DNA from 3 places in the Bradyrhizobium sp. USDA 4541 genome. Region 2 is predicted to be linked to each of the others. Evidence: predicted binding sites of a transcription regulator. Region 2 holds the regulator's gene; each other region holds the start of a gene.
What was found. Region 2 encodes PhoB, which activates phosphate uptake and scavenging genes when phosphate is short. Its sites were predicted from a motif close to TGTCATNNANCTGTCAT; they were not measured.

Region 1: the regulator PhoB is predicted to act here: its motif matches at 2,815-2,831, upstream of J2R80_RS22415 (YbhN family protein).
Region 3: the regulator PhoB is predicted to act here: its motif matches at 4,643-4,659, upstream of ugpB (sn-glycerol-3-phosphate ABC transporter substrate-binding protein UgpB).

The regions. Positions count from the first base shown of each region.
Region 1 covers NZ_JALJZF010000001.1:4,779,127-4,786,186, reverse strand. The annotation lists gene J2R80_RS22425 (EAL domain-containing protein) at 1-809, opposite strand, end outside; gene J2R80_RS22420 (MFS transporter) at 957-2,345, opposite strand; gene J2R80_RS22415 (YbhN family protein) at 2,986-4,062, shown strand; gene J2R80_RS22410 (hypothetical protein) at 4,165-6,132, shown strand; gene J2R80_RS22405 (DUF2147 domain-containing protein) at 6,299-6,865, opposite strand; gene J2R80_RS22400 (NAD(P)/FAD-dependent oxidoreductase) at 7,003-7,060, opposite strand, start outside.
Region 2 covers NZ_JALJZF010000001.1:2,260,909-2,267,968, forward strand. The annotation lists gene pstA (phosphate ABC transporter permease PstA) at 1-690, shown strand, start outside; gene pstB (phosphate ABC transporter ATP-binding protein PstB) at 687-1,505, shown strand; gene phoU (phosphate signaling complex protein PhoU) at 1,612-2,328, shown strand; gene phoB (phosphate regulon transcriptional regulator PhoB) at 2,474-3,184, shown strand; gene J2R80_RS10535 (GcrA family cell cycle regulator) at 3,480-3,992, opposite strand; gene J2R80_RS10540 (aspartate aminotransferase family protein) at 4,480-5,691, shown strand; gene argF (ornithine carbamoyltransferase) at 5,688-6,614, shown strand; gene J2R80_RS10550 (Hsp33 family molecular chaperone) at 6,836-7,060, shown strand, end outside.
Region 3 covers NZ_JALJZF010000001.1:1,276,927-1,283,986, forward strand. The annotation lists gene aroA (3-phosphoshikimate 1-carboxyvinyltransferase) at 1-1,124, opposite strand, end outside; gene J2R80_RS05995 (TIGR02300 family protein) at 1,270-1,677, shown strand; tRNA gene J2R80_RS06000 (tRNA-Ala) at 1,773-1,848, shown strand; gene J2R80_RS06005 (MarR family winged helix-turn-helix transcriptional regulator) at 1,974-2,435, opposite strand; gene J2R80_RS06010 (organic hydroperoxide resistance protein) at 2,604-3,029, shown strand; gene J2R80_RS06015 (CaiB/BaiF CoA-transferase family protein) at 3,219-4,424, shown strand; gene ugpB (sn-glycerol-3-phosphate ABC transporter substrate-binding protein UgpB) at 4,715-6,031, shown strand; gene ugpA (sn-glycerol-3-phosphate ABC transporter permease UgpA) at 6,195-7,060, shown strand, end outside.

The DNA of each region.
Region 1 (7,060 bases), 2.5 Mb from region 2:
CCGTCGGCATCGAACATGCACAGCCCCTGCGACATGTTCTCGAGCGCGGTATCGAGCACCACCTTCTGCTTGTGAAGTTCGGTCTTGGCGCGACGGTCGAGGATCGAGGCGATCAGCGAGAGGCCGAGGATCGCGAAGGCCGCAACGGCGGTCATGAACGAGAGCACGCGCGGCGAGACCGTAAGTCCGCCGGAAACGATGGTCGGATCCGGGACGAGCGTCACCGCGCCCATCGCGGTGAAATGATGCGAGACGATCGCGACGGTCAGAAGACCGGTCGCGGCGGCGGTGGTGCCGAAACGTTCGCCACGGGTGGCAACGACGAGCGCGAGCGCGCCGAACAGGCTTCCGAACGCGATCGACGAGGCGACGATGCCGGGCGACCAGACGATGCGCGCGGGCAGCTCCAGCCCGAGCATGCCGGTGTAATGCATCGCCGCGACACCGGCGCCGACGATCGCGCCACCGGCCGCAACCGTCTGCCAGCGTCCATCGAGCGTGGCGACGGCCAATCCGACCGCCAGGATCGCAACCGCGAGCACCAGCGACAGCAGCGTGATGGGAATGTTGTACCCGGCCTCGATGCCGGGATCGTACGCCAGCATGGCAACGAAATGGGTGGCCCAGATACCGCAACCGCCGACCGCCGCATCGAGGCCGATCCAGATCTCGCGGGCCCGCCCCTGCGCAGCGCGGGCACGGTGAAACAGGCTGATCGCGACGGCGCTGGCGAGCAGGCAGATCACCCCGCCGAGGACGACCAACCGCCAGTCATGTTCCAAAGTGAGACAGGTCAGAACGCGATACATATAGGCCCCCTTTATGGACCTATAAGAACAGACGCATTCGTGTAGGAACGGTAACCGCACCGCAGCAAGGTTCCACGCATGGTGAAGAAGCCTTGAATGCAGGCGATCGGGTCAGGGCAACGCGGAGATGCCTCGCTGCGGTTCGTCTCAGCGCCGAGCCTCTGACCATGCGCCGATCCAGATCAGCGCAGCCGCCGCCAGCAACACGCCGGCGGAGATGACGAGGGCCGCATGCAGGCCGGTGATGAAGGCCGCGGACCGGCTGACCATCGAGCCGAACAGCGCGACACCGAGCACGCTGCCGGTCTGCCGGGTCGCGTTCAACACCCCGGCCGCGATGCCGGCATGCTGTGGCCCGGCACTGCCGAGCAGCGCCGATGTCAGGGGCGGCACCAGCAGGCCGAGGCCGCCGCTCATGGCCAGCAATTGCAGGCAGATCGCGAGGTAGCTGGTGCCGGGGCCGATGAACAGCATCGCAAGACATCCGGTGACGGAGAGAGCGGCGCCGAGCGCGATTGTCGCCGGCGCGCCGATCCGCTCCGCGACATGCGGTGCGATCAGGTTGGCGGGCAGCACGGCGCCGAGCATCGGCACGAACGCGAGGCCAGTGGCGAACGCCGACAGCCCGTTGACCTGCTGGAAGTAGAGGCTGAGCACGAAGATCAGGCCGTAGAACGCGACATTGACCAGGAGGCCGACCAGCGAGGTCAGGGCAAACATCCGGTGGCGGAACAGCGAGAGCGGCAGCATCGGCTGCGGCGCGCGCGCCTCACGCCAGACGAACAGCACGGAGAAGACGGCGGCGAGAGCGAAGCCTGCGATCACGAACGGGTTGCCCCAGCCGAGCGCGCCGCCTTCGATCAGCGCGCCGGCCAACATGCCGAGCGCGGCGATCGCCGCGACCTGCCCCGGCAGATCGAGCCGGTGTTGCTGATGACGCGCGGTTTCGCTGGCAAAGCGCCAGGCGAGCCACAAGCCGGCGAGGCCGATCGGCAGGTTGACCAGAAAGATCGCGCGCCAGCCGACCAGCGCGATCAGTCCGCCGCCGACGAACGGGCCGGCGGTCAGCGCAAGGCTCGCGCCCGCGGCCCAGACACCGACCGCGCGTCCCCGCGCCTTCTCGTCTTCATAGGCATGGCGGAGCAGCGCCAGCGAGTTCGGCACCAGGATGGCCGCGGCCAGCCCCTGCGCGCAGCGGGCGGCGATCAGCGTCGCCGCATCAGGCGCGACCGCGCAGGCAACCGATGCCGCGGTGAAGATCGCAAACCCGGCCATGAAGATGCGCTTGGCGCCGATCCGGTCGCCGAGCGCGCCCGCGGTCAGGATGAAGGCCGCAAAGGCAATCGTGTAGGCGCTGACCACCCATTGCAGTTCGACAACGCCGCCGCCGAGCGAGGCGCCGATCGCGTTGAGCGCCGTGTTGACGATGGTGACGTCGAGCTGCACGACGCCATAGCCGAGACTCATCGCGGCGAGCGTCAACGTCGCCGCGAGCCCGCTCGTTTGCTGATGCGACGTTGCGCGGCGGCCCGGCATGTGCCGGACGTTCAGGGATGTCTGTTGCATGGTCTTGTCCTTGCTCTCGGCAACCAATGCGAGACATAGGCCTTCGTTTCGCCGCAACACTTCGCCACGGATCGAAGTGTGAAATCGCGTGCCTGGCCGTCTATCCGACGGCGGCCCGCTTGCGCGGCGTTTTGCCTCAATAGACCTACGGACCGCCCTCGCGCGGCTCACTGGCCCGAGCGCAGGGCGCATCATGCGCATGCGCGCGTCGACTTCACACTTTGGTAAACGTCACAGCCGGCTCAGCCGTCCCACGCTGACGCATATCGTCCATTCGCCTCGCGCCAATGAACCCGCATCGACGCCGGGACGGCCGCAAAATCGGCAAAAAAGCCTGCGAAACCGCCTAAGCGGCGGAACATGCAGTGGCCCCATCGCGGTCCTGCGACTCACATTCCGCAGAGCGAGAACATATGTACATTCCGCAGAGCGAGAACATATGTAGCCAATATGACAATGACGCTGGACGAGGGCCGAAGGTTGGCTTGTCAAGGGCTGCACAACGCATCGGTTTTGCCTTATGGGTCATCGCGTACGGTGCGTTTGCCCGTCACCCGTCGCCGTCCGTGACCGGGTCCCACTGAAATTTGCCGCCCCGCCGGGAGGATGAATGCTTCGGCTGCTGACCACGCTTGGGCGTGGTTTCAAGGAAAAGATCGGCTGGAAACGGCTCGGGATCGCCGCGAGCGTGTTGATCATCGCGTTCGCGATCACGTCGCTTGTTCACACCCTGAAGGGCGTCGATACCGGCATCATTCTCACCGCGCTCACCAACATCGCGCCGCACCGGATCGCGCTGGCGGCGCTCTGCGTGGTCGGGGCGTTCTGCACGCTGACCTTCTACGACTTCTTCGCGCTGCGCACGATCGGCAAGATCCATGTCCCCTACCGCATCGCAGCGCTGTCGAGCTTCACGAGCTACACGATCGGCCACAATATCGGCGCCACGGTTTTCACCGGCGGCGCGATCCGCTTCCGGATCTATTCCGATTATGGCCTCTCCGCGATCGACGTCGCCAAGATCTGCTTTCTGTCGGGCCTGACCTTCTGGCTCGGCAATTTGTTCGTGCTCGGCTTCGGCATGGCCTGGCACCCGGCGGCGGCGTCGGCGATGGACCTGCTGCCGCCGGCGATGAACCGGCTGATCGCGCTCGGCTGCCTTGCCGGCATCGGCGCCTATTTCGTCTGGCTCCTGACCGGCGTGAAGCGCCGCGAGCTCGGCCAGAACGGCTGGAAGGTGGTGCTGCCCTCGGCCAAGTTGACGCTGCTGCAGATCCTGATCGGAGTGGTCGACCTCGGTTTCTGCGCGCTCGCAATGTACCTGCTGATGCCGACCGAGCCGCATATCGACTTCGTCTCGCTGGCGGTCGTGTTCATCCTGGCGACGCTGCTCGGCTTCGCCAGCCACGCCCCCGGCTCGATCGGCGTGTTCGACGCCGCGATGCTGGTGGCGCTGCCGGAGTTCAGCAAGGAACAATTGCTGGCGACGCTGGTCGTGTTCCGCATCCTCTACTTCCTGATCCCGTTCGGGATTTCGATCTCGATCATGGGCATGCGCGAGCTCTGGCTCAACGTGGTGCAGCCCTGGCAAGAGCGGAAACGACTAAGCCAAGCCTGCACGGCTTCGGCGACCGTGCGGCAACCGATCGAAAGCCGGCAGCAGCGGGTCAGGCAGCTGAAACGGTAACGGACAACGTTATCGGCCCTGTGCGGGCCCCTCGACCCCGGATTTTCGATCCTCGCGGCCGCTTCTCTTATTTTCGCCGTACCGCTCGCGTCAAACCGCGCCATGATTGGCTTTTTGGTTAGATTTTCGTTTCGGGTGACGGTCTGCAGCGTGCTGCTCGGCAGCGCGCTGGCCGCGGTCTTCGCATCGGCCGCGGAGGCGCAGGACAACCAGCTGCAGATCTCCTGGGAGGTCCGCAACCGCTTCCGCCTGTTCCGCGAGGAACGCGACTTCCGCCTGCATGTCGAGAGCGGGCTTGGCCGCAGCGTGCTGGCCTCGGAACAAACGCTGGAACTGCAAAGCGACGGCCGCGGCTGGGCGCGCAACACCGTGAACCGGCTCTGCATCGACCTGCAGGGCCGCGTCAGCGAACCCTGCACGCGCGACAACGTCAAGGAAAGCTATCTGACGCCGATCGATCATCCGATCGTCGTACGGCTCACCGGGCCGGTTCCGGTCGGCGCGACCTGCGCCTGGTCGTTCGACGACGGCGACGGGCCGCAATCCTCGACATTCGATTGCGCCGAGCCGATCAACCTGCGCGTCCGCTACGGCCGCACCACGGTCGCGACCGTCGACGTCGCAAGCGGCTCGGACGCCAACCAGCGCGTGACGACGCAGATCGAGGTACGCGACTTGCTGATCGCGGGCCTCGGCGACAGCATCGCGTCCGGCGAGGGCAATCCCGACCGCGCGATTGCGCTCTCCGACGAGGGGTTCTGCTTCCGCTCCTATCTCGGCGGAGCGCAATATTACCGGCCGAGCCGCGCCGGCTACAAAGGCGGCCGCGCCTGCGAAGCACCGGACACCCTGACCAACTGGCAGCGCCAGAGCGCGCTGTGGCTCAACTCGGCCTGTCACCGGTCGCTGTACAGCTACCAGACCCGCACGGCGCTCGCGCTCGCCGTGCAATATCCGCACATCGCGGTGACCTATCTGCCGCTGGCCTGCACCGGGGCCACCATCGCCGACGGCCTGCTCGGCTCGCAGCAGGCGCGGGAATGCCTGCCGACGAAGACAGCCAACACCTGCTCGGGCACCGTCAACGGCCAGATCGCGGAGCTGCGCACGGCACTCGCCGCCGCCAAGCGCCGTCAGCCCGACCGCACCCTCGACCTCGTGCTGCTGTCGATCGGCGCCAACGACATCTACTTCTCCGGCCTGGTCGCCAACGTGATCGTCGATACTCCGACCGAGCGCACGCTATTCAGCCGCGGCGGCTCGATGGCCAGCGTCGAGGATGCCCGTTCGGCGCTGGCGCGCGACCTGCCGGCCGATTTTGCCAAGCTGCGCGATGCGCTGAAGCCGCTGGTCGGCGGCGATCTCTCGCACGTGATCTACACGGCCTATGCCAATCCGGCGCTGGCCAATGGCGGCGCGCCCTGCCCCGGCGGCCGCGCCGGCTTCGAGATCCATCCCTCGTTCAATGCGGATCCCAACCGCCTCGCGTCGGTCTCGAGCTTCGTGCAGAACGAGTTCCTGCCGCAGCTCAAGGCGATCGCGCAGTGCCAGTCCGGCATCATCTGCCGCAATCCGCAGGCCGACCGCATGACCTTCGTCGATGCGCATCAGGACGCGTTTGCGAGCCATGGCTTCTGCGCACGCGCCTCGACCGATCCGGAACTCGACCGCGACTGCTTCGCCGCCAACGGCGACAGCTTCGTCTCGGACATCGTCGCCGCGGCCAACCAGCCGCTGAAATGCGGCCGCAGCGCCGGTGAATACCGCGCCTATCTGCCCCGCGCGCGCTGGATCCGCGACGCCAATGACAGCTACTTCACGGCGATGACCTACCCGCAGGGCCTGCCGTCCTCGATGCAGCCAAGCGACATCCACGACGCGACATGGGGCATCCTGTCGGCGGTGTATGGCGGCGCGGTGCATCCGAGCGCCGAAGGCCATGCCGCGATGGCCGATGCCGCGGTCCCCGCGGCCGCCACCGTGCTGCAGCTGAACACCGCGGTGCCCGAGGTGATTACCGAGCCGGTCGCGCCACTGCCGATGCCGATTGCACCGACGGGACAGCGCTGAACGCTCACGTTGCCACGCAAGAGCGGAGCACGAGCGTGCGCAGATCGGAGCGTTAGAGAGAAGTGCTAAAGCATGGTCCGGAAAAGTGCGAAGCGGTTTTCCGAAAAGATCATGCTCAAACAAAGAACTAAAGCGCGATGACGATTCAACCTAATCTCATCGCGCCTTAGTGCCGCTTCGTCGCGGGCACCGGCGCCGCCGGCTTCGCCACGGCGGCTTGCGCCGGCAGATATTTGGCGACGATCGCGGGATCGAGTTGGGCCACCGCGGTGTCAGGCAGCCGGGTCCAGACCTCATCCTTGCCGAACAGCGAGATGCCGAGAAAGCCGCGCATGGTCAGCGTCTGACCATCGGCGCTCAACGTCATCTTGGCCTTATAGACCTTGCCGTTGCGCGGATCGAGCACGTTGCCGCCTTCATAGGCGAGCCCGTTGCGCTTCATGTCGCGGATGAGGGGAATGCCGAGCCACGGCATGTCCTTGCGATCGTCGGTGCATTTCGAGCAAACCGGATTGGGCGGGTCGCCGGGCGATAAGAACATCTTTGCGATCATGCCTTCGAACAGGCCATTGCGCTCGATCACCAGGAACCAGCCCTCGGGCTTGCCGTCTTCGATCTTTTGCCACAGACCGGCAGCCGACGGGTCGGCCGCCGAGGCCGCAAGCGGAGCAGCTAGCGCAAAGGCCGTGGCGATCGCGAGGATCAGCCGAAGTCTGGATAGCGTGTTCCGCATCATCATCACCTGATCAATCGACCAACTCGACTACAAGCAGACTACGGCCATTTCACGGAGCGTTCCAGTGCCCGCGCCGCGCAGGAGCCGCGCAGGAAGTGGCCCATGCCCCTGGCATTGGTCTCTGCCCGAGTGAATCAGTTCACCCCGAGCTTCTTCTGCAGACTCGATGACGAGGTTGTGTATTGGAACACC
Region 2 (7,060 bases):
AACACGCCGCCGCCCGGCTCGACCGAAGGCGGCTTGCTCAACGCCATCGTCGGCTCGGTCATCATGACCGTGATCGGCGTCGGCATCGGCGCGCCGCTTGGCCTGTTCGCCGGCACCTACCTCGCCGAATACGGCAAGCACGACAAGCTGACCTCGGTGATCCGCTTCATCAACGACATCCTGCTCAGCGCGCCGTCGATCATCATCGGCCTGTTCATCTATGGTGCGGTGGTGGTGCCGATGCGCGGCTTCTCGGCGATCGCAGGCAGCCTTGCGCTCGCGGTGATCGTGATCCCGGTCGTGCTGCGCACCACCGAGGACATGCTGCTCTTGGTGCCCAATCCGCTGCGCGAGGCCGCCTCCGCGCTCGGCCTGCCGCGTTCGCTGGTGATCAAGCGGATCGCTTATCGTGCCGCGCGATCGGGTCTGATCACCGGTGTGCTGCTGGCGACCGCCCGCGTCGCCGGCGAGACCGCGCCGCTGCTGTTCACCGCGCTGTCGAACCAGTTCTTCAGCCTGGATCTGACCAAGACGATGGCCAACCTGCCAGTGACCATCAACAACTTCGTGCAGAGCCCCTACGCCTACTGGAAAGAGCTGGCGTGGAGCGGCGCGCTGCTCATCACATTCACCGTGCTCGCGTTGAATATCGGCGCGCGTATCCTTGGTGCCGAAAGGGCCGCAAAATGACCGAGCTTTCCGTCTCCACGACTGCCGCAGGCCACATTCCCCAGGTTCCGCTGCCGGAAGCGCCGCCGAAAGTCACGGTGCGCAACCTCAACTTCTATTACGGCGAGCACCACGCGCTGAAGAACATCAACCTGACGCTCGGCACCAACCGCGTCACGGCGTTCATCGGCCCGTCCGGCTGCGGCAAGTCGACCCTGCTGCGCATTTTCAACCGGATGTACGACCTGTATCCGGGTCAGCGCGCGGTCGGCCAGCTGATGCTGGACCAGACCAACATTCTCGACCCCAAGCTCGACCTCAACTTGCTGCGCGCGCGGGTCGGCATGGTGTTCCAGAAGCCGACGCCGTTCCCGATGACGATCTACGAGAACATCGCCTTCGGCATCCGCCTCTATGAGAAGATCTCGAAGTCCGAGATGGACGACCGGGTCGAGAAGGCGCTGCGCGGCGGCGCGCTGTGGAACGAGGTCAAGGACAAGCTGAACGCCTCCGGCCTGTCGCTCTCCGGCGGCCAGCAGCAGCGCCTGTGCATCGCACGCACCGTGGCGGTGCGCCCCGAGGTGATCCTGTTCGACGAGCCGTGCTCGGCGCTCGACCCGATCTCGACCGCCAAGGTCGAGGAGCTGATCCAGGAACTCTCCGAGGACTACACGATCGCGATCGTCACCCACAACATGCAGCAGGCGGCGCGCGTCTCCGACAAGACCGCCTTCATGTATCTCGGCGAGCTGATCGAGTTCGACGACACCAACAAGATCTTCACCTCACCGAGCGATCGGCGCACCCAGGACTACATCACCGGCCGGTTCGGTTGACCGGCGCATGATCCGGAAAAGTGGAAACCGGTTTTCCGATCAGGTCATGCTAAAATTCAGGACACGAAGCCATGATCCCCGGGATCATGGTTGAGGGAGACAAGCGATGGCTTCTGAACATACCGCCAAGGCATTCGACAGCGACCTGCAGGAGTTGACCCGCCTGGTCGCCGAGATGGGCGGCCTGGTCGAACGAATGATTACCGAGTCGGTCGACGCGCTGATCCGTCGCGACGTCGCGCTCGGCAAGCGCGTGGTCGCCGCCGACATCGAGATCGACAATCTGCAGCGCAACATCGAAGAGCGCGCGGTGCTGACGATCGCGCGCCGCCAGCCGATGGCGATCGACCTGCGTGAGATCGTCAGCGCGATGCGCGTCGCCACTGATCTCGAGCGGATCGGCGACCTCGCCAAGAACATGGGCAAGCGCGTCGCGGCGCTGGAGAGCGATTTCCAGCCGCTGAAGTTGATCCGCGGCCTCGAGCACATGACCGACCTCGTGCTGTCGCAGGTCAAGTCGGTGCTCGACGCCTATGCCGCGCACGACCTGCCGGCGGCGATGAACGTCTGGAAGGGCGACGAGGAGGTCGATGCGATCTGCACCTCGCTGTTCCGCGAACTGCTCACCTACATGATGGAAGATCCGCGCAACATCTCGTTCTGCATCCATCTGATGTTCTGCGCCAAGAACATCGAGCGGATCGGCGATCACGCCACCAATATCGCCGAGACCGTGTTCTACATGATCGAGGGCCAGCAGATCACCGACAAGCGCCCGAAGGGCGACATGACCACTTTTGCCACCACGGTGCCGGGCAACTGAGGCATGATCGGCAAGCACGGAACCGGCAAGAGCGAAACTGGACGATCCTCGCGACAAATCGTTTCCGCGGGGACTATGCTCAAGGAAGTAAGCGTTTCGGTTTGCGTCTGGGCAACGGATCACCACAGAGAAAGAACTTAAACCGATGAGCGCACGCATTCTGGTAGTCGAAGACGAGGAAGCGCTGACGACGCTGTTGCGCTACAATCTCGATGCGGAAGGCTACGATGTCGAGACGGTGGGGCGCGGCGACGATGCGGATACAAGGCTGAAGGAGCGCGTCCCCGACCTCGTGGTGCTGGACTGGATGCTGCCGGGCCTGTCCGGCATCGAACTGTGCCGCCGCCTGCGGGCGCGGCCCGAGACCAAGCAGCTTCCGATCATCATGCTGACCGCGCGCGGCGAGGAAAGCGAGCGCGTGCGCGGGCTTGCCACCGGCGCCGACGATTACATCGTCAAGCCGTTCTCGGTGCCGGAGCTGCTGGCGCGGGTGAAGGGCCTCTTGCGCCGCGCCAGCCCGGAGCGGCTTGCGACCGTGCTGACCTACGGCGACATCGAGCTCGACCGCGAGAAGCGCCGCGTGGCGCGCTCGGGCCGTCCGATCGATCTCGGGCCGACCGAGTATCGCCTGCTCGAATTCTTCCTCGAGCATCCCGGCCGCGTGTTCAGCCGCGAGCAATTGCTCGACAGCGTCTGGGGCCGCGACATCTACATCGATGAGCGCACCGTCGACGTGCATATCGGCCGCCTGCGCAAGCTGCTCAATCCGGGCCGCGAGCAGGATCCGATCCGCACTGTGCGCGGCGCCGGCTACGCGCTCGACGACCGCTTTGCCAAGGCCGAGCCGCAGCCGTAACGGCCATGCGGCATTCATAAACCGCAACACGGCGTCGTCCCGGCGAAAGCCGGGACCCATACGCCGCGGCCAGCGCAATCGGCACGCGGCCAGACGGCTTTCTAACAACACCCATTCGTGGTTATGGGTCCCGGCCTGCGCCGGGACGAGGCCGGTGATGTAGCGGTAGCCCGGATGGAGCCGACGGGTCGCGCGAACGAGCGCCCCGTTGGCTCCATCCGGGCTGCGTCACACAAAAAAATCCCCGCTTTCGCGGGGATTTGTCTTTGAGGTCTTCCGTCGTTTTCCCGAGTGCTCACTTGATCTGCGGTTTCGCCGACGGCCGGCGGCGATCGGCGGCGGGCTGGTAGGCGACGCGCGAGTGATGCGCGCAATAGGGCAGGCCGCCGAGCGCTTTGCCGCCGCAGAAGAAGAATTCCGGGCTCGAGGGATCGCCGACCGGCCAGTGACAGGTGGCCTCGTTGAGCTCGAGCAGCGACAGCCGCTGGCTCATCGGCACCACATTGTCGTAGGAGATCGGATCGGGCTCCATCTCGGCCTCGAAGGCGTGCGCCAGCGCGGTGTTGCCGCGCGAGACCGGGCGCGCCACCCGCATCATGTGCTGGGCGGGGCGGGCCTTGCGCTGCCGCGGCGCGGCCGTGGAGGGTGCCTTGGCGCGGCCGGAGAGGCCGAGCCGATGCACTTTGCCGATCACGGCGTTTCGCGTCACATTGCCAAGTTCCGCCGCGATCTGGCTGGCCGACAGGCCGGACTCCCAGAGTTTCTTCAGCTGCTCGACGCGATCGTCGGACCAGGTCAATACAGTCATCGCATTCTTCCCTTCGCGTAGCGCCGGCCAATCATTGGAGCGGCGCTGCGAGCCAATCTGGACAAATATCCCTGCGGCCAGAATCCCTTAGCCCTCGCCGGGCACGGTGTTGCGCCCGAACGTTTACGCGAGACACAAAGGCTACTTAGAGGGTCCAGTACCGCCGCACGAGATGTCGTACCCGACAGGCCAAACGCTACAATATGGCGTGACTCTGGCGCAAGAGTCCGCGGTCGTGCGTCCACATGTTCCCACACAGTTAAGCATCGCGATGAGGCTTTTCCACCGCACCGGAATGCTCCGGATTGCGCTCGTTTCGCATTGCAGGAAGGCCACTTCGTGGCGATTGACACTTACCGACCGCAGCATAGAATGCCCGCCACGTGCCGCCCGCAAAGGCGGCCGTTTTGTTTTCCGAAGCTGGCCGTTGCTGCGCTGGCGTCAAGGCGCGCGGCAATTGTCGGCTTAAAAACCGTCAGTGATCGTCATGACCAACGCTGCCACGTCGCATCTGCTCCCCGTCTTCGCCAGGGTCGATCTCGGTTTCGAGCGCGGTGAGGGCGCCTGGCTGATCGCAACCAACGGCGACCGCTATCTCGATTTCACCTCGGGCGTCGCGGTCAACGCGCTCGGGCACGCGCATCCGCATCTCGTCAAGGCGCTGCAGGAACAGGCGACCAAGCTCTGGCACATGTCGAACCTGTTCAAGAGCCCGGACGGCGAGGTGCTTGCCGCGCGGCTGTGCGAGCAGAGCTTTGCCGACTTCGTGTTCTTCTGCAATTCCGGCGCTGAAGCGATGGAGGGCGTGATCAAGCTGGTCCGCCACTATCACTTCTCCAAGGGCCATGGCGAGCGCTACCGCATCATCACCTTCGAGGGCGCCTTCCACGGCCGCACGCTGGGCACGCTGGCGGCGACCGGCTCGGCGAAATATCTCGAGGGCTTCGGCCCGCCGATGGACGGCTTCGACCAGGTGCCGCATGGCGACATCGACGCGGTGAAGAAGGCGATCGGTCCGCACACCGCCGGCATCCTGATCGAGCCGGTGCAGGGCGAGGGCGGCGTGCGCTCGGCGCCACAGGCGTTCTTCAAGGCACTGCGCGCGCTGTGCGACGAGCACGGCCTGCTGCTCGCCTTCGACGAGGTGCAGACCGGCATGGGCCGAACCGGCGAGCTGTTCGCCTACAAGCGCACCGGCGTCACGCCGGACGTGATGTCGCTGGCCAAGGCGCTCGGGGGCGGTTTCCCGATCGGCGCGGTGCTGGCGACCGCGCAGGCCGCGGCCGGCATGGCGCCCGGCTCGCACGGCTCGACCTTCGGCGGCAATCCGCTCGCGGTCGCCGCCGCCAATGCCGTGCTCGACGTCATGCTGAAACCCGGCTTCTTCGAGCATGTGCAGAAGATGTCGCTGCTGCTCAAGCAGAAGCTCGCCTCCGTCGTCGACCGCTATCCCGGCGTGCTGTCGGAGGTACGCGGCGAGGGGCTGTTGATCGGCGTCAAGGCCGTGGTGCCGTCGGGCGACCTGATCGCAGCGCTGCGCAGCGAGAAGCTGCTCACCGTCGGCGCAGGCGACAATGTGGTGCGGTTCCTGGCGCCGCTGATCGTGACCGAGTCCGAGATCGACCAGTCGATCACCGCGCTCGAGCGCGCCTGCGCGACATTGTCGGTGGCGCAGCCGAAGAAGGCGGCTGGACAATGAGCAAGCCGGTCCGTCACTTCCTCGATATCAACGAGCTGCCGCTCGGCGAACTGCGCAACATGCTGTCCGCCGGAGCCGCCATGAAGGCGAAGCTGAAGGCGCATGAGAAGGGCAGGAAGCCGCTCGAAGGCAAGACGCTGGCGATGATCTTCGAGCGCCCGTCGACCCGCACAAGGGTGTCGTTCGACGTGGGCATGCGCCAGCTCGGCGGTGAATCCATCATGCTGACCGGCGCCGAGATGCAGCTCGGCCGCGGCGAGACCATCGCCGACACCGCGCGCGTGCTGTCGCGCTATGTCGATGCGATCATGATCCGCATCCTCAACCATGACGCGCTGCTCGAGCTCGCGGCTCACGCCACCGTTCCCGTCATCAACGGCCTGACCCGGCGTTCGCATCCCTGCCAGGTGATGGCCGACCTCATGACCTATGAGGAAAACCGCGGCTCGATCGAGGGCAAGACCGTGGCCTGGACCGGCGACGACAACAACGTGCTGGCCTCCTGGGCGCATGCCGCCGAGCGGTTCAAGTTCCAGCTCAATGTCGCGACCCCGCCGGAGCTGTCGCCGAAGAAGCCGATGCGCGACTGGATCAAGGCGACCGGCGCGCCGATCATGCTCGGCACCGATCCGGAAGCCGCCGTGCGCGGCGCCGACTGCGTCGTCACCGACACCTGGGTGTCGATGGGCGACAAGGAGGGCGAGCACCGCCACAACGTGCTGCGGCCCTATCAGGTCAATGCCAAGCTGATGTCGCTCGCCAAGCCGGACGCACTGTTCATGCACTGCCTGCCCGCGCATCGCGGCGAGGAGGTCACCGACGAGGTGATCGACGGGCCGCAATCCGTGGTGTTCGACGAGGCGGAAAACCGCCTGCATGCGCAGAAGGGCATTCTGACCTGGTGTTTCGACGCGGTCGCGTAGTCGGAGATCAGTAAGCGTTGTCGTCCCGGGCAAGCGAAGCGCGACCCCGGACCCATAACCATCGCTGTCAATTGTTGCGAAGGCTGGGGCACCAGCTTGATGCAAGCAACTCACATCGGTGGTTATGGGTCCCTGCTTTCGCATGCTTTCGCAGGGACGACGGAAACATCCGCGTTAGTGAACCCCTTTATTTCATGGTCCGAGACCCCAGATAGAGCGCCATGGTTTCACAATCCCCCGACATCAAAATCACGCCCGAGGCGCCGGTTCGCGCGCCCTCAGCGGTTCCGGTCGACGATGCCGTGCTGGCATTCGAGGTCGGCGCGCTGGACCTGCGCGGCCGGCTGACCCGGCTCGGCCCCGCGCTCGACGAGATCCTGCACAAGCACGATTATCCGCCCGCGGTCGGCAAGCTGCTCGGCGAGGCGATCGTGCTGACCACGCTG
Region 3 (7,060 bases), 980 kb from region 2:
TCGACCTTGACGCCGTTGACCCGCAGCATGTCGGCGGTGGCTTCAAGGCGGTCGGATTCCTTGACGCGCAGCTCCTGCAGGCCGCGCATGATCGTGGTGCCCTCGGCGAAGGCGGCCGCGACCGCCAGCACCAGATACTCGTCGATCATCGACGGCGCGCGCTCCGGCGGCACTTCGACACCCTTCAGCTTCGAGGCGCGCACACGCAGCTGCGCCATCGGCTCGCCGGCATCGCCGCGCACATCGCTCTCCTCGATCGAGGCGCCCATCTCGCGCAGCGTGGTGAACAGGCCGGTGCGTAGCGGATTGGTCATCACGTCTGAGAACACGACATCGGACCCTTCGACGATCAGTGCGGCCACGATCGGGAATGACGCGGAGGACGGATCGGCGGGCACCACGACGTTGGCGCCGTGCAGCTCGGGCTCGCCGTGCAGCGAGATTCGCCTGCCGTGGCTGCCTTCCTGCTCGGAGGAGATCTCGGCGCCGAAATGCTTCAGCATCAGCTCGGTGTGGTCGCGGCTTGCCTCCTGCTCGATCACCGTCGTGATGCCGGGCGCGGAGAGCCCCGCCAGCAACACCGCGGACTTGATCTGGGCCGAGGCGACCGGCGTCTTGTAGACGATCGGCACCGGATAGCGGGCGCCGTGCAGGGTGAGCGGCAGCCGGCCGCCCTCCCTTATGTCGCTGGTTCGGGCGCCCATCAGCTCCAGCGGGTCGAGGATGCGGCGCATCGGCCGCGAGCGCAGCGAGGCGTCGCCGTCGAAAATGGCGGCGATCGGGCAACCGGCCACCGCGCCCATCACCAGCCGGCAGCCGGTGCCGGAGTTGCCGAAATCGAGCGGCGCGGCAGGCTGGGCGAAGCCGCCGACCCCGACGCCGGACACCGACCAGGTAAACGGCGCCGTCCGCTCCACTTTGGCGCCGAGCGCGCGCATGGATTTGGCGGTATTGAGGACGTCCTCGCCCTCCAGGAGGCCGGAAATGCGGGTTTCGCCGACCGAAAGCGCCCCCAGGATCAGGGCGCGGTGGGAAATCGATTTGTCGCCGGGAACGCGGACCGTGCCGGCCAGGGGGCCGCACGCGCGCGATTCCAGCGAGGTCGGGGTGTCAGAATGGGCCAAGATTGTGTCCTCTCGCGTCGCGGCAGGTATCACATAGGCAACACCGCGTCACGCGCCCGTCAAATGCGCGCAGACCGCTATTGACAGCGGCTCCTCAACTAGCCAAGTGAAGCTCCGTTTTTCAGGAAAATTCTGGGATTACCACGTGGCCAAGTCCGAGCTCGGAACCAAGCGCATTTGCCCGACCACGGGCAAGAAGTTCTACGACCTCAACAAGAATCCGGTGATCTCGCCCTATACCGGCGAAGTCGTGCCGATCGCGCCGATCGCCCCGCCGCGGGGCCGTGGCGCCACCGTCAGTTCGCCTGCGACCGCAGCCGACATGCCGGAGCCCGCCGAGGCCGAGGAGATGGTCTCGCTCGAGGAGGCCGATGCCGAGGAGAACACCGGGAAGGTCAAGGCCCAGGTTCCCGAATCCGAGGACGATATCGAGGTCGATGAGACCATCGACGACGATGACGACGACGATTCGACCTTCATCGCCGACGAGGAAGAGGGCGATGAGGACGTGACCGACATCATTGGTGACGTCGGAGGCGACGAAGAGACTTGAGATCGGCGCCGATCTATGATCAACGGTGCTGCCGCGCGAGTCGTCCAGGCCGCGCGGACCGGGATCGATCCCCCAGGATCATCCCAACTGGATAAGGGGCCATAGCTCAGCTGGGAGAGCGCTTGCATGGCATGCAAGAGGTCGGCGGTTCGATCCCGCCTGGCTCCACCAGCCTTCGCTCGCTCCGCGAGCTTCGGCTCGGCAAGCCCGGATAGTCCATCGTAGCGAAGTGAGCGAAGGCTGCCGCGGCGTAGCCCGAAGGGCGGAGCCGGGCTCTCTCACCGCCCCGACCGCCCCTACTCCCCCAGCACCGCATTCAGCCGGTCGCGCAGCGCGACGATCTCGTCCTTCATCGCCATCAGTTCGCCGACGGTGCAGTCCGAGGCCGCGAGGATCGACTGCGGCACGGCCTTGGCCTTTTCGCGCAGCGCGTGGCCCTGCGGCGTCAGCGCGATCAGCACCACCCGCTCGTCCGCGGTGCTGCGGGTCCGTTTGATCAACTCCGCCGCCTCCAGCCGCTTCAAGAGCGGCGTCAGCGTGCCGGAATCCAGGAACAGGCGCTCGCCGAGGTCCTTCACCGCGACGTCGTCGCGCTCCCACAGCGCCAGCATCACGAGATACTGCGGATAGGTCAGCCCGAGCCGGTCGAGCAGCGGCTTGTAGACGCGGTTGAAGGCGTGCGCGGTCGAATAGACCGCAAAGCAGATCTGATTGTCGAGCCGCAGCGCCTGATCCGCGGCCGTCGGTTTCCTGGCCATGATTCCCATCTAATCCATCTCGTTTCCGGGTCATTCTGGGCTCACGGGACCGCGGATTCAATTGCGAACAATTAAATGTGAGACCGCATATTTTATATTGTGCGCAATCTATTTGCGTGCAATACATGCGTCATCGAATTCAAGCCCAACCCACCAAGGGAGACCACGATGTCTGTGAACGTGCTCTACAAGACCAGCGCCAAGGCAACCGGCGGCCGCGACGGCCATGCGGCGACGCTCGACGGCGCACTCGACGTCAAGCTCACGACCCCGAAGGAGCTCGGTGGCGGCGGCGGCGCCGGCAACAATCCGGAGCAGCTGTTCGCGGCCGGCTATGCCGCCTGCTTCATCGGCGCGATGAAGTTCGTGGCCTCGCAGGGCGGTCCCAAGGTTCCCGCCGACGCCTCGGTGACCTCGACGGTCGGCATCGGCCCGCGCTCGGAAGGCGGCTTCGGCCTCGCCGTCGAGCTCGCGGTGTCGCTGCCCGGCCTTGCGCGCAACGATGCCGAAGCGCTGGTCGAGAAGGCCCACCATGTGTGCCCCTATTCCAACGCGACCCGTGGCAATGTCGACGTCAAGCTGAGCGTCGTCTAATTCCACGTCACGTAATGGTCCGCCGCAACACGTGGCGGACCATTGCTCTTTCAGCGGCTGGTTCGCTTGGCGAACGCATGCGCCGCCTGCTGCATGGGCCTGCGCCGACGGAAGCATTGCTGCCCCGGCTGAAGACCGTTAGCTCTGGGACCCTCGTTATCTGATCCCAACTGAGCGAAGGTTGCTTCCATGAATACCCCAGCGGCTACGGGCGCGATGACCGGCCTGCGCGTGATCGATCTGACGCGCGTGCTCGGCGGTCCGTATTGCACCCAGATTCTCGCCGACCACGGCGCCGACGTGATCAAGGTCGAGCCGCCCGCCGGCGACGAGGTGCGAGACTGGGGTCCTCCCTTCCACGAAGAAGACGCGGCCTATTTCGTCGGCATCAACCGCAACAAGCGCTCGATCGGCCTCGACCTCGCTTCCGAGGGCGGACGCGCGGTGCTGATGAAGATGCTCGAGACCGCCGACGTGCTGATCGAGAATTTCAAGCCCGGCACGCTCGACAAATGGGGCATCGGCAACGACGTGCTGCGCGCGAAATTTCCGCGCCTCGTGCATTGCCGGATCTCCGGCTTCGGCGCCGACGGCCCGCGCGGCGGCAATCCCGGCTATGACGCGATCATCCAGGCGATGACCGGCATGATCGCGGCGACCGGCTCGCCGGAGAGCGGCCCGATGCGGATCGGCGTGCCGCTGGTCGACATCACCACCGGGCTCTACGCCACGATCGGCATCCTGATGGCGCTGTCGGAGCGGCAGCGCTCGGGGCTCGGCCAGTTCATCGAGACGACGCTGTACGAGACCGGGCTCGCGATCATGCATCCGCACACCGCGAACTACTTCATGCACGGCAAGCCGCCGTCGCTCACCGGCAACGAGCATCCCAACCTCGTTCCGTACGCGATCTTCCCGACCAAGACCGACAACATCTTCATCGGCGTCGGCAATGACGGAACCTTCCGCAAGCTCGCCAAGGAGATCGGCAAGCCCGAGCTCGGCACCGACCCGCGCTTTGCCCGCAACAAGGACCGCATCGCCAACCGCGATGCGCTCCGCGTCGAGCTGGCCGCGGTGTTCAGCCAGCACGAGGCCGAGCCGCTGTGCAACCGGCTGCTCGCCGCCGGCCTGCCCGCTGGCCCGGTGCAGAAGATCGACCAGGCGCTGACCAACCCGCACACCATTCATCGCGGCGACGTCATCGAGAAGGATTGGTACAAGGGCGTCGCCTCGCCGATCCGCCTCGAACGCACCAAGCCGAACCTGCGCCGGACGCCGCCGAAGTTCAGCCAGCACGCCGCGGAAGTGCTCGGCGAGTTCGGCTACTCGAAGGACGAGATCAACGGCCTGGTTGAGAAGGGCGTCGTCTGCGGTCCCCAGCGCAAGCGCTAAAGGCGTTTTCGAGCCTGTCCCGCACGCGATGCGGGATGCGCACCGGTTCGTGTCAGGACAAAGCTGGAGCGTCGGCCCGTATCGAACCGGCCGACGCATCAACACTGCGGTGCAACGTCGCGTTTGGCGCTGCACCGCACGGAGCCGGCTGCGGTCTTCGCCTTTTTTACCGCTTCCCTTCGCTTCGGCTTCCCCCCTACCATGACTTTCGTTTATACGGTCATTTGAACGTCATCCGGCGCTGATAACGCGCGCAACGAAAGATGATGTTCCAATTGGGAGGGGTTTTGATGTTCTTTCGACGACTAGGCGCTGCCGCGGCAGCCGCTGCCGCGCTTGCATTCGCGTCGCCCGCGTTCGCGGTGACCGAGATCCAGTGGTGGCACGCGATGACCGGCGCCAACAACGACGTCATCGTCAAGCTGGCCAACGACTTCAACGCCTCGCAATCCGACTACAAGGTGATCCCGACCTACAAGGGCGGCTACGCCGACACCATGAACGCCGGCATCGCCGCGTTCCGCGCCGGCAACGCGCCGCATATCATGCAGGTGTTCGAGGTCGGCACCGCGACGATGATGGCCGCCACCGGCGCCGTCAAACCGGTCTACAAGCTGATGGCCGACGCCGGCGAGAAGTTCGATCCGGGCGTCTATCTGCCCGCGATCACCGGCTACTACTCGACCTCCAAGGGCGAGATGCTGTCGTTCCCCTTCAACTCGTCGTCGACGGTGATGTGGATCAATCTCGATGCGCTGAAGAAGGCCAACATCGCGGAGATTCCGAAGACCTGGCCGCAAGTGTTCGACGACGCCAAGAAGCTGAAGGCAGCCGGCTATAACACCTGCGGCTTCTCCGGCTCGTGGGTCACCTGGGTCAATCTCGAACAGCTCTCGGCCTGGCACAATGTGCCGCTCGCCAGCAAGGCCAATGGCCTCGACGGCTTCGACACCGTGCTCGAATTCAACGGCCCGCTGCAGGTCAAGCATCTCGAGAGCCTCGTCGAGCTGCAGAAGGACAAGACCTACGACTATGCCGGCCGCACCAACACCGGCGAAGGCCGCTTCACCTCGGGCGAATGCCCGATCTACCTGACCTCGTCGGCCTTCTTCGGCAACGTCAAGGCGCAGGCCAAGTTCAACTTCACCGCGGCGCCGATGCCGTATTATCCCGACGCCAAGGGCGCGCCGCAGAACTCGATCATCGGCGGCGCCTCGCTCTGGGTGATGGGCGGCAAGTCGGCCGAGGAATACAAGGGCGTGGCCAAGTTCCTGACCTTCCTCTCGGACACCGACCGCCAGGTCTGGATCCACAAGGCCTCGGGTTATCTGCCGATCACCAAGGCCGCCTACGCCAAGGCCAAGGAAGAAGGCTTCTACAAGGACCAGCCCTATCTCGAGACCCCGCTGCTCGAGCTCACCAACAAGGAGCCGACCGCGAATTCCCGCGGTCTGCGCCTCGGCAACATGGTGCAGCTGCGCGACATGTGGTCGGAGGAGATCGAGCAGGCGCTGGCCGGCAAGAAGACCGCCAAGCAGGCGCTGGACGCCGCCGTCGAGCGCGGCAACCAGATGCTGCGGCAGTTTGAAAAGACCGCCGTCCGCTGACATGATGCCTTCGGGCATGATCCGGAAAAGTGCGAAGCGGCTTTCCGAAAAGATCATGCCCAGACGACAAGCTAAAGCGCGATGACGATCCAAGCTCATCTCATCGCGCTTTAGGGCGATCAACCGGCAGGCCGCATCCGCGGCCTGCCCTTCCTCCGAGCCCATGCAAAAGCAAGCGATTTTCCAGTCAAAGCTGTTGCCTTACGCGCTGGTTGCCCCGCAACTCGCGATCGTCCTGATCTTTTTCTACTGGCCGGCCGTGCAAGCGGTGATCCAGTCCTTCCTGCTGCAGGACGCCTTCGGCCTCTCCACCAGCTTCGTCTGGTTCGAGAACTATCTCGAGCTGTTCAAGGACCCGGCCTATTTCGCGGCGATCGTCCGGACCTTCGTGTTCTCGTTCGCGATCGCGGTCTCCTCGCTGTCCTTCGCGCTGCTGCTCGCGGTCATGGCTGACAGGCCACTGCGCGGCTCGACGCTGTATCGCACGCTGCTGATCTGGCCCTATGCGGTGGCCCCGCCGGTGGTCGGCGTACTCTGGGTGTTCATGCTGCACCCCTCGCTCGGCGTGCTGTCGCGCTATCTGCGCGCCATGGGCATCGACTGGAATCCGCTGCTCGACGGCGACCAGGCGGCGGCCCTGATCATCCTCGCCGCGGCCTGGAAGCAGATCTCCTACAATTTCCTGTTCTTCCTCGCCGGGCTGCAGAGCATCCCGAAAAGCGTGATCGAGGCCGCCGCGATCGACGGCGCCCGGCCGATGCGGCGGTTCTGGACCGTGATCTTCCCGCTGCTGTCGCCGACCATCTTCTTCCTCTTGGTCATCAACATCGTCTACGCCTTCTTCGACACTTTCGGCATCATCGACACCATGACCCGCGGCGGTCCCGGCAAGGCGACCGAGACGCTGGTTTACAAGGTCTATACGGACGGCCTGCTCGGCGGCAATCTCGGCTCGTCGGCGGCGCAGTCGGTCATCCTGATGGTCATCGTCGTCATGCTGACGGCGATCCAGTTCCGCTTCGTCGAACG